Regions from separate parts of the Vibrio fortis genome, predicted to be linked through region 1. Evidence: predicted binding sites of a transcription regulator. Region 1 holds the regulator's gene; the other holds the start of a gene.
The links. Region 1 encodes CRP, which controls carbon source genes, mostly activating them, when cyclic AMP is high. Its sites were predicted from a motif close to TGTGANNNNNNTCACA; they were not measured.
Positions count from the first base shown of each region.

Region 1 (8,543 bases):
TGCACAGAAAAACGATATTGCCGAAATATCAATTTCCCCACAACCTAAAGGAATAGCATTGCCGCAAGTCAAACTGACAAAAAATGGTGAACAAACCGTTATGTTTGATGTGGTAGGCTTAGACGAAGGTACTTACACTATCTCAATGACACTTAAGGGTGAACGTGCTGCTGCACAAAATGCAGGTGCATCATCTTCTACAGTGATTGAATCAAAGAGTATGGAAGTTAACATCTCTAAACGTGACTCAAGTAACGTCAAGCCAGTATATCCGGAATATGACGGTTCTGGCGGTAGCTTTGGCTTTGGTGCACTTCTATCTCTGTTTGGATTAGGTTTCTTACGTCGCCGTAAAGCTTAATATAATCAGATAGCTGTAAATGAATAAGGCCGGCTTATGCTGGCCTTATTTTTGTTTATCTCTTGCTTTATACTTGCCTTTCTAATCTCTTACTGCACAATACACATCCTATTGTTCTCTTCAATACGGTTACGATTTACGTATGTTACTTATCATCGACAACTACGACTCTTTTACCTATAACCTGTACCAATACTTTTGTGAGTTGGGTGCAGAGGTCAAGGTTGTGCGCAATGATGAGATTGATATCGCCGGCATTGAAGCGCTTAAACCAAACCACCTAGTGATCTCTCCGGGTCCATGTACGCCTGACGATGCAGGTATCTCGCTTGCGGCTATCGAGCACTTCGCGGGTAAATTACCTATCTTAGGTGTTTGTCTTGGTCATCAAGCGATTGCTCAAGTCTTTGGTGGTGAAGTCGTGAGAGCCAGACAGGTAATGCATGGTAAAACCTCCCCGATTCGTCACACTGGGAAGAGTGTTTTTCAAGGGTTGAATAACCCACTGACTGTTACGCGCTATCACTCCTTAGTGGTGAAGAATGGCACCTTGCCGGACTGTTTTGAACTGACATCTTGGACAGAATTTGAAGATGGCCGTATGGACGAAATTATGGGTTATCAGCACAAGACTTTGCCGATCGACGCAGTACAATTTCACCCCGAATCGATTAAAACAGAGCAAGGGCACCAACTACTGGCTAATTTTCTAGCCCGCTGAGTGTTTGAATCCTTCTGACACCGATCACTTTTTATAACATTTATAGATGTGAATACCGTTTTTTGTGTCTATGCAAAGTTATTCGCGTTATTTCCTCTCGATCCCCTCTCAGAGCTTGTTCTGCCTGCATTTCTTGTTTGTTAAAGCACGTCTAAGTAAAAAAAGCTTCATAAAATAGATACGTTGATGCATAAATAGTCATAGGTAGTAACGTTCGCCTGGCTATTTAGCGTGGCGAAAGAATAATCTACTATTGAAAAGGTTAATTAAATGTAAATATAATGCTGCAGCAGGATGATGGCGAGACAAAATACCTTTGTCTCGGATATGAACCATTACGCTTATTTTGCGAAGCTTGCAGTATCGAGAAGGAATGTGTGATGACAGTGGAAAATAAAGTGGAACGTAGTCTATTTGATGAGGTCATGGTGCCTTGTTACAACCCTATGGAAATGATCCCAGTAAAAGGGGAAGGGGCACGCGTTTGGGATCAGCAAGGTCGTGAGTACATCGACTTCGCTGGTGGTATTGCGGTGAGCTGTTTGGGTCACTGTCACCCAGCGATGGTTGACGCTGTGACTGAGCAAGCAAATAAGCTGTGGCACCTAAGTAACGTTATGACTAACGAGCCAGCACTGCGTCTAGCGAAAAAACTAACAGACGTGTGTTTTGCAGAGAAAGTGTTCTTTGCAAACTCAGGTGCAGAAGCGAACGAAGCAGCACTGAAGCTTGCTCGTCGATGGGCAGCAGACGTTCATGGTCCAGAAAAATCTGAGATCATTGCATTTAAACAGGGTTTCCACGGTCGTACATTCTTTACGGTTACTGTTGGTGGTCAAGCTGCATACTCAGATGGCTTTGGTCCTAAGCCAGGAGACGTAACGCACCTTCCGTACAATGATATCGAAGCACTAGAAGCGCATATCTCTGATCGTACTTGTGCTGTGATGATGGAACCTCTGCAAGGCGAAGGCGGCATCATTTCTCCAACATCTGAGTTTGTAAACACGGTACGTGAGCTGTGTGATAAGCACAATGCACTGCTGATTTTCGATGAAGTACAAACGGGTAACGGCCGTACTGGTAACTTCTACGCTTACCAAGGTTTAGGTGTTACACCGGATATCTTGAGCACTGCGAAATCACTAGGTGGTGGTTTCCCAATCGGTGCAATGCTAACGACCAATGAATTAGCGCCACATCTAAAAGTGGGTACTCATGGTTCAACTTACGGTGGTAACCCACTAGCATGTGCGGTTGCAGAAGCAGTTGTTGATGTTGTTAGCCAGCCAGACACACTTGAAGGTGTGAAGGTTCGTGAAGCGTTATTCCGTGATGGTCTAGCGAAAATTAATGAAAAATATCAAATCTTTAGTGAAGTTCGTGGTAAAGGCCTACTACTGGGTGCGGCTCTGAATGACGAATGGCAAGGCCGCGCGCGTGACGTATTAGTTGCTGCGGGTAAAGAAGGTCTAATGGTGTTGGTTGCGGGTGCAAACGTGGTTCGTTTCACACCATCACTTGTGATCACTAAAGAAGAAATTGAAGAGGGCTTAGCAAAACTAGATAAAGCAATTGCTTCGCTAGTATAAGCCTCAAGCGGCGTCATAGAAATGATCGCCACAAGAGCGATCTCATGACGCACAGCTCAAGGCCCAAGCTTAATGTTTTGGGCCTGTTTTGCATCTGGAGGGAATAATGATGCTTGTTGTACGCCCAATTAAATTATCTGATTACGATGCGCTACACACATGTGCGGTCGAATCAGGACATGGATTCACATCACTTCCGGTTAATGAAGAACTGTTAACCAATCGAATTACACACTCTGAATATAGCTTTGCCAAAGAAAACGTCACTGAGCCGGGTGACGAAGGTTACCTAATGGTAGGTTTTGACGTTGAAACTGGGGAAGTTGCTGGCACGACTGGTATTGAAGCCTCGATTGGCTGGGACGTGCCTTTTTACTCTTACCACATCAGTAAAGTGGTGCATTCGTCGCAACGACTTAAAGTAAATAACGTCGTTAAGCTACTGACATTTGGCAATAACTACACAGGTTGCAGTGAGATTTGTACGCTTTTCTTACGCCCTGATTACCGTAAAGGTTTAAACGGTCGCTTAATGTCTAAGTGTCGTTTCCTATTAATGGCTGAGCACCCAGAGCGTTTCTCTGAAACCATTTTTGCGGAGATGCGTGGCGTGTCGGACGACGAAGGTAACTCTCCGTTCTGGCAGTGGCTACAAGAGCACTTCTTCTCAATCGACTTCACGTTGGCAGATTACTTAACGGGTATCGGTAAGAAAGGCTTTATCGCTGACCTTATGCCGAAACTACCAATTTACATCAACCTATTGAGCCAAGAAGCTCAAGACGTGATTGGTCAAGTGCATGATAAAACACGTCCAGCATTGAAACTGCTTGAGCGTGAAGGCTTTACCAACCGTGGTTATGTCGACATCTTCGACGCAGGCCCAACGGTTGAGTGTGACTTGCGTAATATTGAATCAGTGCGCCACTCGATTCGTGCTCAGGTTGAAATTAGTGAGCATGCAAGCTCTCAAGATTACCTGATTGGTAACACCTCATTTGAAAACTTCCGAGCGGTCGCTGCTAAAGGTGCTTATGACCAAGCGAGCGGTAAAGTGATCCTTGCGCCAAATGTGGCCGAGGCATTGGAAGTTAAAGAAGGCGATTTTGTTCGTATGTTGGCTCAATAGAGCTCGATGGTTAGTCAAAGAAGGATAGAAGTATGACTCAGTGGATTGCAGGGCAATGGGTAGCCGGTCAAGGCGAAGCGATGACATCAGTAAGCCCATACGACAACCAAGTAGTATGGAAGGGCGACAGTGCGACACCTGCTCAAGTTGAATCAGCGGTCGCTGCGGCGCGCGAAGCGTTCTTAACTTGGAAGAAACTTAGCTTTGCCGAGCGTGAAGCGATTGTGCTTAAGTTCGCGGAAAAAGTGAAAGAGAACAGCGAAGAGATCGCACAAATCATTGCTAAAGAGACGGGTAAACCTATCTGGGAAACTCGCACTGAAGCCGGTGCAATGGCAGGCAAGATTGCTATCTCAATTCGTGCATATCACGACCGTACTGGTGAATCATCACGTGAAGCTGCGGGCAACCAGATCGTCCTGCGTCACCGCCCTCTAGGTGTTATGGCAGTATTTGGGCCTTACAACTTCCCGGGCCACTTGCCTAATGGTCATATCGTACCTGCATTGCTATCGGGTAATACAGTTGTATTCAAACCATCGGAGCAGACACCGTGGACGGGTGAGTTTGCGATGAAGCTTTGGCAAGAGGCTGGCCTACCTGCCGGTGTAATTAACCTTGTTCAAGGCGCTAAAGAGACGGGTATTGCTCTAGCGGATGCGAAAGGCTTAGATGGCGTGCTGTTCACCGGCAGTGCTAACACGGGTCATATCCTACACCGTCAGTTTGCTGGTCAACCGGGTAAGATGTTGGCACTAGAAATGGGTGGTAACAACCCTATGGTGATCAGTGAACACTTTGGTGATGTGGATGCAACGGTATACACCATCATCCAGTCAGCCTTCATCAGTGCGGGTCAGCGTTGTACTTGTGCACGTCGTTTGTATGTTCCAGTGGGCGAGAAGGGCGATCAACTGCTCGATAGCCTAGTATCGGCAACTAAGAAGATTCGTGTCGACCAACCTTTCGCAGAGCCTGCACCGTTTATGGGTCCACAGATCTCAGAAGCAGCGGCTAAGTTCATTCTGGATGCACAAGCAAACCTGCAATCTTTAGGTGGTGTAAGCCTAGTGGAAGCAAAAGCGGGCGAAGCGGCGTTTGTTTCTCCAGGCATTATCGATGCAACTAACATTGCCGAGCTGCCAGATGAAGAGTACTTCGGTCCATTGCTACAAGTAGTTCGTTACCAGTCACTTGAGCAAGCCGTTGAACTGGCGAACGATACTCGCTTTGGTTTGTCTGCAGGACTGGTATCGACAGATGATTCAGAGTGGGAATACTTTGTTGACCATATCCGCGCGGGTATTGTTAACCGCAACCGTCAGCTGACCGGAGCAAGTGGTGATGCACCGTTTGGTGGTCCAGGTGCTTCAGGTAACCTACGTCCAAGCGCTTACTACGCAGCGGATTACTGTGCATACCCAATGGCATCGATGGAAGGCGGTGAGACTCAGCTTCCAGCGACATTTAGTCCTGGTATCGAACTGTAATCATTCATCATCACTAACAACGTAAACCATCAATCGGAGGCAGGGAAGTTTGGCCTCCTTTTGGATTACTCGCAGGGCGTCTGACTCCGCGAGATATAATTATAAATAAGTATGTCACAAGCTGATGGCTGCTGACTTTTTGTCGCAGCCTCTCATTTTCTAATCCAATCCTCTAGCTTGCTAGAACCCGACAAGGAGTCACCATGACACCCGATCTACTGTTCAAATCCCTGTGGGATGACTATATCGAACGCCTCTGCCCATCCGCTGAGAAGGTACATCAGCTGTTGAAAGAAGAGGAAGACCTCATTAATGATCACATCGCGCTGCGTACATTTAATGTCGCACCTTTGGGGATTGATACGCTGGCTAAACCCTTCTTGGCACTTGGCTATAAAGCGTGTGGTGACTACGTGTTTGAAAGCAAAAAGCTAGTGGCTAAACACTTTGAACACCCAGATCCAAACCAACCAAAAGTGTTCATCAGTGAATTGAAAGTAGAAGAATGTTCTCCTGAGCTACAAGCGATTGTTGCGAAGTTGGTAGCGCAGGTAGATGCAAGCAAGCTAGAAGGTCAAAATTTCCTATTCGGTGGTCGCTTATGGAACTTGGATTTCCAAGATTACAAACAACTGGCGACAGAGAGCGAATACGCTTCTTGGTTGGCGGCGCACGGTTACGGTGCTAACCACTTTACCGTGAGTGTGAATCAGCTAAATGAGTTCACCGAAGTACAAGCTGTGAATGATCACCTGAGTGCGTCTGGCTTTACAATCAACAGTGTCGGTGGCCAAGTAAAAGGCTCTCCAGAGGTTCTACTAGAGCAATCATCAACAATGGCTGACAAAGTTAAGGTTGAGTTCTCAGAAGGGGTAGAGTTGGTTCCAGGTGGTTTCTATGAGTTTGCTAAGCGCTACCCAATGGCCAATGGCGAGCTTTATACCGGATTTGTTGCTGCTTCAGCGGATAAGATCTTCGAGAGCACCAACGGTTAAAGAAAGATACGAGCACAGGCGTTGCCCTAAGATTCGGGCACGCTTCGCTTCGAGAATGTTTACAAGGCGAGAGCCTGATGTGTTTCATTCGTATCTCGTATCTCGTATCTCGTATCTCGTATCTCGTATCTAGATAAAGAAAAAGCCACCAAATTTGCATTTGGTGGCTTTTGAATTTTTGCTCGGTCAATCGAGATTAACGAGTACCGTAAACCACAATAGTTTTACCGTGAGCAGAAATTAGGTTTTGCTCTTCTAGCATCTTCAAGATACGACCTACAGTCTCACGTGAACAGCCAACAATCTGACCAATCTCTTGACGAGTGATCTTGATTTGCATGCCGTCTGGGTGAGTCATCGCATCAGGTTGTTTCGCTAGGTTTAGTAGCGTTTGTGCGATACGACCAGTAACGTCAAGGAACGCTAAGTCACCAACTTTTTGGCTGGTTACTTGAAGACGGCTAGCCATTTGCGCAGAAAGGCGCATCAGGATGTCTGGGTTCACTTGGATAAGTTGACGGAATTTCTTGAAAGAAATCTCTGCAACTTCACAAGGAGATTTTGCACGAACCCATGCAGTACGCTCTTGGTCTTCTTCGAATAGACCAAGTTCGCCGATAAAGTCGCCTTGGTTTAGGTAAGAAAGAATCATTTCCTTACCTTCTTCGTCTTTGATAAGAACTGCCACAGAACCCTTAACGATGTAGTACAGGGTCTCTGCCTTTTCACCAGCGTGAATCAGAGTACTCTTTGAAGGGTACTTATGAATATGACAGTGTGAAAGGAACCACTCTAATGTTGGATCGGTTTGAGGTTTACCTAGAACCATAATATCTCACTTCCTCTGCAGGGTATGCTTGCCGCTTTCCATATTTTAGCTAAGCCTGAATTTGACTTCTTAGGATAAGAGCACTTGTTCTGTGCTGCAAGCTATCTTGTGTTTCGGTTAAGAATAGTATCCTTTTTCAGTCACTATTTCTTGATTTTAATCGTGACCAAGCTACGATTTTTTACGCAAAATTGTGCACATGATCACGGTATGAAAAGTAATCAACCAGAATGCCATTCCGTTAGCCAATTTTTCCCGTTTCGATGAGCTGTTGTAAGATAGGTCTTACGATGAGCTCCATAGCAAAGCTCATTTTCCCACCTGGCACAACAAGCGTGTTATGACGTGACATAAATGAGCCATCAATCATAGCGAGTAGATACGGGAAATCGACGTTTTTGATACCACGCAAACGAATAACTACAAAACTTTCGTCAAGGCTAGGGATGCCTTTTGCATTAAGTGGGTTAGAGGTATCAACAGTCGGAACTCGCTGAAAATTGATATGCGTGCGCGAAAACTGTGGAGTGATGTAGTTGAGGTAATCATCCATAGAGCGAACAATGGAGTCCATTACTGCTTCACGGGAATGCCCACGATCGCGTGTGTCTCGGACGAACTTCTGAATCCACTCTAGGTTTACGATGGGTACCATGCCAATCAGCAGGTCAACGTGCTGTGATACGTTGACGTCGCCATCGACGACACCACCATGTAAGCCTTCGTAAAACATCACATCCGAGTTTTCAGGGATCTCTTGCCACGGAGTAAAGGTACCCGGCATTTGATTGTAAGGCACCGCTTCGTCAAAGGTGTGCAGGTAGCGTCGAACTTGCCCTGTACCTTCGTTGCCATATTGACGAAAGAACTCTTCAAGCGCACCAAAATCATTGGCTTGCGGGCCGAAGTAACTGATGTGCTTGCCTTGCTCTCGAGCTTTACGGATCTCGACATCCATTTCTGGACGAGTAAAGCGGTGGAAACTATCGCCTTCAACCCAAGCAGCCTTCACGTCCATCATGTTGAACATTTTTCGGAAAGCTTCTGAGGTGGTGGTGGTTCCGGCTCCTGAAGAACCCGTAACCGCAATAATTGGATGTTTAGCGGACATGACAACCCTTGTCGTTAGAATAACTTACTTGTTAGCAATCGTTTTCCACTATAACACGGCTATTTTTTTATGGCAGCCTAGAAGCGTTTAGTGAGTTGGATATCGACGGTTTCATGCAGCTCAGAAAAAACAATACTCGCTTCCCCTGATTGCAATTGCTGTTTCACTTGGTCGATTTTGGATTGCAATGAGATCTCAACATCACCGTAGTCGGTGCCTTCTCTGAGCACGAACTCTTTGATCAGATTGTCTAGAGTTTCAGGCGCGATGTCTTGCCATGGAATGATCATAAATACATCTCTCTTTTATGTTCAT
Region 1 is NZ_AP025487.1:2,948,374-2,956,916, reverse strand. Features, by position in the region: gene OCV50_RS13170 (ExeM/NucH family extracellular endonuclease) at 1-361, shown strand, start outside; gene OCV50_RS13165 (aminodeoxychorismate/anthranilate synthase component II) at 504-1,082, shown strand; gene OCV50_RS13160 (aspartate aminotransferase family protein) at 1,463-2,674, shown strand; gene astA (arginine N-succinyltransferase) at 2,784-3,803, shown strand; gene astD (succinylglutamate-semialdehyde dehydrogenase) at 3,836-5,293, shown strand; gene OCV50_RS13145 (DUF1338 domain-containing protein) at 5,497-6,288, shown strand; gene crp (cAMP-activated global transcriptional regulator CRP) at 6,485-7,117, opposite strand; gene OCV50_RS13135 (phosphoribulokinase) at 7,359-8,228, opposite strand; gene OCV50_RS13130 (YheU family protein) at 8,306-8,518, opposite strand.

Region 2 (7,272 bases), 1.2 Mb from region 1:
AGGTTAATATCCACTTAATTAAGAGTGTTATGTTCTTGATTTGCATAAATAATTAAAGAGTTCAAATAAAAAAGTTGGCGAAAATCAGAAGCTTGGCATACACTTTCCTTGTAAACAGCCTTATCTCATTGATTGGATAGGGTAAATGCTTCGGCGCTACTGACGATAGTAGCAAGGTTTAACATAGCTTTGAGGAAAGTTTTATGGCACTCACGAAGGCCGATTTGGCTGAGAACCTGTTTGAAACACTCGGATACAGCAAACGGGATGCCAAGGAAACGGTTGAAGTGTTTTTCGAAGAAGTTCGTAAAGCACTAGAAAATGGCGAACAGGTAAAACTGTCAGGTTTTGGTAATTTTGATCTTCGCGAGAAAAACGAGCGTCCAGGTCGTAACCCTAAAACTGGTGAAGACATTCCAATCTCTGCTCGACGTGTTGTTACTTTCAGACCGGGTCAAAAATTAAAAGCCCGCGTTGAAAATATTAAAATCGAGAAGTAGCCAAGCAATAGACCACGCCTAGCGTGGTCTTTTTTTGTCTCGTTGCATCTTTGAAGCATGATGAATACTAAAAAGGCGGTCTTGATGACCGCCTTTTGCGTTAATTGAATTGGACGTTATTAGTTAACTAATGAGTGTGTTTATGCCGCTTTGATATGAGTTGTAATGTAAGGCTGCCAAGCTTGCTGATACAACTCCAGAGACTGGCTTCTTAGGTTATTGATTTGTGCCGCTTCAATATCGTTAATAGGGCGGTTTTGCGCTAACGCGTTGCGCTCAATGCCTTGAATGATCTCATACAGTTCATGTTCTGGGCCACTTTTCACATCAGCGATAGCTTTTAGGTGAAGTTGAACTTCTGCAATGATGTTAGTTTTTGGTAAACGAACCAGTAAGTTAAGGTCACGGTAACCAGAATCGGCTGGAGACTTAAATTTGTTTTTCACTTTAACGACATCCGCCTCACGGCTTACTGCTTCATAGACTTCTACCAGGCTCTCTACATCGTTAGCGATGATGGTTGCACGAGCAAGGTCAGTGATTCTAGTCACGTCGCCGTTGAGTTCTAGAGCGATCTTTTCTTCAGCACGAGCTTGAGATTTTACGCCAGCAAAAAGCGCTTCAGAATTAGTCAGTAGGGCAGTACTTTTACAGATTGTTTCTAGCTCTGCTTGAGCTTGGTGTGATTTGCTGTAAAGCACGTCGAAGTCGGTATAAGGTTGAGTTGGTTTTGAATCGAACGCTTTGATTCCATATAGGCCGCTTAGGCTGTGACGGAATACTTTCGATGACACTTGGTTTTGTGCCGGTGTGCGAGTTGGTTCTGCTGAGTTAGTTGATACAGTTGCTGCGAATGCAGGCGCGCGGCTCAATACAAGAAGCATTAGTGCCGTGGTACGGAGAAATACACTCATTCAAACTCCAATATACGAGGTTACAAAACGGTGAAACTAAAAGGGGTAACCAGTAACGCTAAGAGCAAATTGTTGTTCAAACTCGGTGTCTCTACATACTATATGGGGCCGTTTGAACAGAAACCAACCTTAACGTTTTCTCGTGTTTTAGTATGTGAACATATAGACAAATTAAAGAAGCGTTAGTTCCACATTTTCAAGAACTTTGAGCTCTGCCAAGGTTGCTCTTACCTGTCTATCCTGTACCCTTGCATTATGACTGAACAAGATGAACGAAAGATGAATAATCCTGAATTTTGGCACAATAAATGGGCCGCAAACCAAATCGGTTTCCACTTAGAAGATGTAAACCCACTGCTAGTTGAGTTTTGGCAGCATACCGAGCCTAGTCATGAGAAGAGCGTTTTTGTCCCGTTGTGTGGCAAGAGTGAAGATTTAGTGTGGTTGGCATCAAAGCATGCTGAAGTGCAGGGCGTTGAGCTAAGCCAAATAGCTGTCCGCGCGTTTTTCGCTGAACACTTTTATACGCCGATGGTGACGCAGGTTAATGGTCAACATGAGCTGTACCAGTTTGATGAGCTGAGTATCTACACAGGCGATTACTTCACAGCGCCAATTCAAGCCGTTGATACTATTTACGACCGTGCTTCTTTAGTGGCATTGCCGAAAGAGATGCGAGTTCAGTATGTCGAGCGTTTAAAGCAGCTATTGAAACCCGGAGGTAAGATTCTTCTGGTCACTTTAGATTATATTCAGGAAGAGATGAGTGGCCCTCCGTTTAGTGTACCAAGAGACGAAGTCGAGCAACTGTTTTCTGGCTATAAGATTACGCAATTGAATCAAGATATTGCGGATGAAGATCATCCTAAGATTGCTAAAAAAGGTCTATCTCGCTTTAGTGAAGAGGTCTACTTGATCGAGTGTCAGGGTTAAGACGAATAGCGAGTTGCGCATAGCTTAACGTCGAAAAAGAAAAGACGGGCACATTAGCCCGTCTTTTTTGTACTCAGTAATATGAACGACCGAGCATAATTACTTTACAAATTAGTAGATCACTTTGACCTTCGAAGCGCTCTCTACAGCATCTTCAATCGCAGATTCAATGCTGTTACGACGAGTTAGAGCAACACCCAAGCGGCGTCGGCCATTGATATCTGGTTTACCAAATAAGCGAACCTGCGTTTGAGGCGCGCTCAACGCATTTTCTAAACCTTCAAAACGAATATTAGTTGAAGTGCCTTGTCCAAGAACAACAGCAGAAGCACATGGTCCGTATTGAGTGATTCCCTTGATCGGCATGCCCGTAAATGCGCGTACGTGCAGTGCAAATTCAGAAGAGTCTTGCGACAGTAGTGTCACTAGGCCGGTGTCATGTGGTCGTGGTGATACTTCGTTAAAGATAACGTGGTCGCCTTTAACGAACAGTTCAACACCAAAGATGCCGTAACCACCTAGAGCGTCAACCACTTTACCGGCCGTGTATTGTGCAGCTTTTAATGCATTGTCAGACATGACTTGTGGTTGCCATGATTCGCGGTAGTCACCGTCTTCTTGGCGATGGCCAATTGGCGCACAGAAGTGAACGCCGTCCACTGCACGAACAGTGAGAAGAGTGATCTCATAATCGAAGTCGATGAAGCCTTCAACAATCACACGCCCAGCGCCAGTACGACCACCTTCTTGTGCGTAATCCCACGCTTTTTGAATGTCTTCTTCTGTTTTAATAACGCTTTGCCCCTTGCCTGAAGAGCTCATTACAGGCTTAACCACACATGGTGTACCTGCGAACTCTACTGCTGCTGCGAAATCTTCGTATGTATCGGCAAAGCGGTATGGCGATGTCATCAGTTGTAACTCTTCCGCCGCAAGACGACGAATACCTTCACGATTCATCGTTAGCTTGGTTGCGTTAGCTGTAGGGACGACATTTAAGCCTTTCTCTTCCAACTCAACCAGTTTATTGGTGGCGATAGCTTCAATTTCAGGTACTACGTAATCCGGCTTTTCTAGCTCGATAATTGCTTCAAGTGCATCGCCATCTAACATGTCTAACACATGACTGCGATGAGCGACTTGCATTGCAGGGGCATCTGGGTAGCGATCACATGCAATCACTTCTAGACCTAAACGTTGACACTCAATAGCGACCTCTTTACCAAGCTCACCAGAGCCAAGTAGAAGTACACGAGTAGCATTGTCACGAGTGGCGGTACCAAACATAGTTATTCCTTCCGATCTTTTGAACGAGTAATTGAGAACGGGGTGATCATACTTATTCCAACCCCAAAAGCAAACGTTTGCGCAATGATTTTGGTGAATTTTAAGCATAAAAAAAGCAGCCCATTGGAATCGGGCTGCTGATGTAAATTACATGTTAACTTATTGCAATTAGATTGCTAAGTAAGTTACTGGAATATCAGGGTTAATTGCTTCAAGTGTTGATTGAGTATCCGCTAGGTGGCTAATCTTGCCTTCTGCGTTTTCAACCAGAGCTGCGCTCTCAATTTGGTCGAAGTCAAAACCAGCAAGCATTACTTGAATCATCGCCACTTGAAGTGGAGGTAAGCTTGGGTTGAACGCAGCGTTTTCTGCGTAGGCACCTGTGAAGATGTCACCGTTAGCCAATTGTAGAGACACACCGCTTAGGTTCTTGGTGTATGGAGCATGGCTACGGTTCATCGACTCTAGAGCTTTGACTACGATAGGTGCTGTCTCTTCAGTCGTGTACTTATGGTCAAGCTCTGTCATTAGGCCTTCGGTGATACCCAGATCAGAAGGGCCGAAAGAGTCTGGTAGATAATCTTGTAGTGAACGCTCTTCACGTTCTGGTAGCTGGATTTTAAGCTCTTTTGCTGTCGTCAGCTCATTCATAAATTGACGACAGTGGCCACAAGGGCTGTAGTTGATGGTGACATCAGTAAGTCCCTTTTCGCCTTTCATCCAAGCGTGGCTGATCGCTGCTTGTTCAGCATGAACCGTTTGTCCAAGCTGGGCGCCTGCAATTTCCATGTTTGCACCGAAGTAGAGGTGACCTGAAAGGCCGCGCACCACTGCACCAACGTAGAAATCAGAAAGTGGGGCATATGAGAATGCCGCTGCAATTGGCAGTAAAGCTAGGCGAACTTCTTTATCAGAAAGACCGCTTGCATCCAGCAAGCTTTGAAACTGCTCTTTAGAAATAGTGGCGTCAAAGTTGTCTGCTAATACGATGTCACTTAAAAGTGCTTTCAATGAAGCTGGAGCACTTTCCAGCGCCAGGGTAATACGACTGTTCATGTTGAATCCTTAATTGACCTTAGGCTTTAAGTTTATGCAATACTCAGGAATTTTCTGTGATCATTGTCACTATTGTATGTCGGTTGTTACATTGTGTTGCACAATTAGAGTGAGGTCACAAATGAAATCGTTTGCAGCCGGCAAAGTGTAATTGATGTCACAAATTGTCAGGTGCATCACATTGCATTAATAAATAGCTTAGCGGAAAAAAAGAGCGCAATTTCCAATGTGTTGTTGGAAAAGCGCTCTAATTTTTATAGAAAAATGGTAGTGGCATACGTCTTCAGTAGTGGCTCACTATTTCGATAGCATAAGTTGTTGGCTGGATATCGAGGTTCATGAGTACAACCACAGCACCAAAGAAAACACCGATGGCGCGAGTATTGACGTGATCACACCACATAAAACCAAAGCCAATGAGCTAAATGCCGCATCACGCGGGTCTTTCTCGGCGCTGGTCGCAGTGCCCAAGGCGTGAGAAACGGTGCCCATAGTCAATCCACGAGCGATTGGACTCTTAATACCAATCAGGTTGTAGATCGGGTAAGCGAATATTGCACCGAACAGGCCGACAAGCAGAACCAATATTGCAGCGATTGCAGCTTCACCACCTAAATGGCTGGAGACTTCCATTGCAATTGGCGTTGTGACGGACTTACCTAACAAGCTAGCGATTAGTCCAAGGTCTGCATGAAATGCGGCGGCAATTAAAGAAGCACTCAGCATCGACATCAAGCTACCGACTGCACAAGCGAGAGTGATGATACGCCAATTCGCGCGGATCTGAGGCAGTTGTTCATACAATGGATATGCTAAGGCAACCACTGCTGGTTGCAGCATGTAGGTAATCCAAGTGTTATCTGCGTAATACTCTTCGAATGGTACACGCCAGTAGGTCAGTATCGGAATAATAATGGCGAGACTGATCAATAGAGGATTACACAAAGGTGAATTCACCTTTTGACTGATCCAACGGGCAAATAGAAATACAACAATGGTCAATAGAATCCACATGTTATTTACCCTTCGCAATAATTCGGTCCAAAAACCAAGAGAGTGATACTAAAACGATCAGTGTACCGCCAATGGCACTGGCTAAAATAGGTAGAGCGTTGGCGACTAACATGTCGAAATGTTCCATCAGCCCGACACTGATTGGTACGAACAAAAGGATCATGAAACGGATGATCAGGCTCGCACCGGGTTGTACCCAGTGAGGGGGTATGATTCCGATCACCATCGCAAAGAAAAGCAGCAGCATGCCAAAGATACTTCCAGGAATCGAAGTATCAAGAAGGCTCTGTATGGCATTACCGGCTGTCAGTGAGCCGATGATCAAGGTAAAGGAGATCATCAGGTACACGAGTTGGATCAGTCTTTCTTTCAAAAGGTGTCTCTGTAGTTAGGTTAAGTTGTGAAGTTAAGTCGATGTATTAGCTAGCCAACTTCTCTACGTATTGATATACGGCTTTCAGTATCGCCATCTTCTTCTCGTCGTTTTCATGCTCATGAGCAAGATTCTCAAGGTTAAGCATGTAATCTTCAAGTCGACTTTCGTAAAACTCACGGCAGTGATTGGCCCATTTTTGCTGTTCTGATTCATCAAGCGTCCAAGGATAGTGGCGCGCTTTATACCTGAATAGTAGAGGTTCAATACGTTCGTCAGCAAAACTAATATCTAGAGCCGCAAGATTGTTTGGCTCTGTTTGGCGAATGATGTCCATCGCCGCTTTGTCAGAAGGCGAGAAGAAACCATCGTACAATTGAGTATCGACGTCGTTGTCTTTTTCATACTCACGTTCTACCGAATAAAGCCCGATGAGTTTTTCACGGATCTCTGGATGCTCACGAAGAAGCGCTAAGTTGGCTAGACATTGCTGACGGTCAATACCAATAGTCTCTGCATTCTCGGCTGTGAGTGTTTTCGCAGGCGCGAGAATCGGGCACTTGTTGAGTTGTACCAGCTTGATCGGCACTGGTAGTTCATCAGGGCCTAGTTCGCTGTGTTTGGTATAAAGCCTTTCACGTAACGCGTCTGTATCTAACTCAAGCAGAGGGCTTGGATCTTTCGCTAGGTCGACCACGATAACTGCATTTTGATTGGTCGGGTGCCAAGCCATTGGCACAATCCAACTGGTGTAGTTGCACTCTTTACCAAGCATGCCCGAAACGTGCATCAGTGGTGTCATGTTTACGATGTCGACCAGCTCGTTGAGCTTGCGTTTGTGGCGCATGTTGTACAAGTAGTCGAACATTTTCGGTTGTGCAGCTTTGATCTTTTTCGCCAGTTCAATGGTGGCAACTACGTCAGCCATCGCATCGTGGGCATTTTCGTGTTCGATACCGTTAGCCACAGACAGGTGCTCTAACTTAAAGCTCGGGAATCCTTCTTCATTTTCTGGCCAAACAATGCCATCTGGACGTAATGCATGGACAGCACGCATGACATCCAATAGGTCCCAGCGAGAGTTGCCGTTCTGCCAGCTCCATGCATACGGATCAATGAAGTTTCGGTAACAGGTATAACGTGTCACTTCATCATCGAAACGAATGCTGTTGTAACCAAGGCTAGTGGTATTTGG
Region 2 is NZ_AP025487.1:1,793,614-1,800,885, reverse strand. Features, by position in the region: gene ihfA (integration host factor subunit alpha) at 204-500, shown strand; gene OCV50_RS07765 (RelA/SpoT domain-containing protein) at 641-1,414, opposite strand; gene OCV50_RS07760 (thiopurine S-methyltransferase) at 1,694-2,347, shown strand; gene purT (formate-dependent phosphoribosylglycinamide formyltransferase) at 2,459-3,634, opposite strand; gene cdd (cytidine deaminase) at 3,803-4,690, opposite strand; gene OCV50_RS07745 (CidB/LrgB family autolysis modulator) at 5,027-5,704, opposite strand; gene OCV50_RS07740 (CidA/LrgA family protein) at 5,706-6,077, opposite strand; gene sbcB (exodeoxyribonuclease I) at 6,124-7,272, opposite strand, start outside.
Region 2: a site for CRP is predicted at 4,795-4,810, ahead of cdd (cytidine deaminase). Genes of this name have one in related genera too.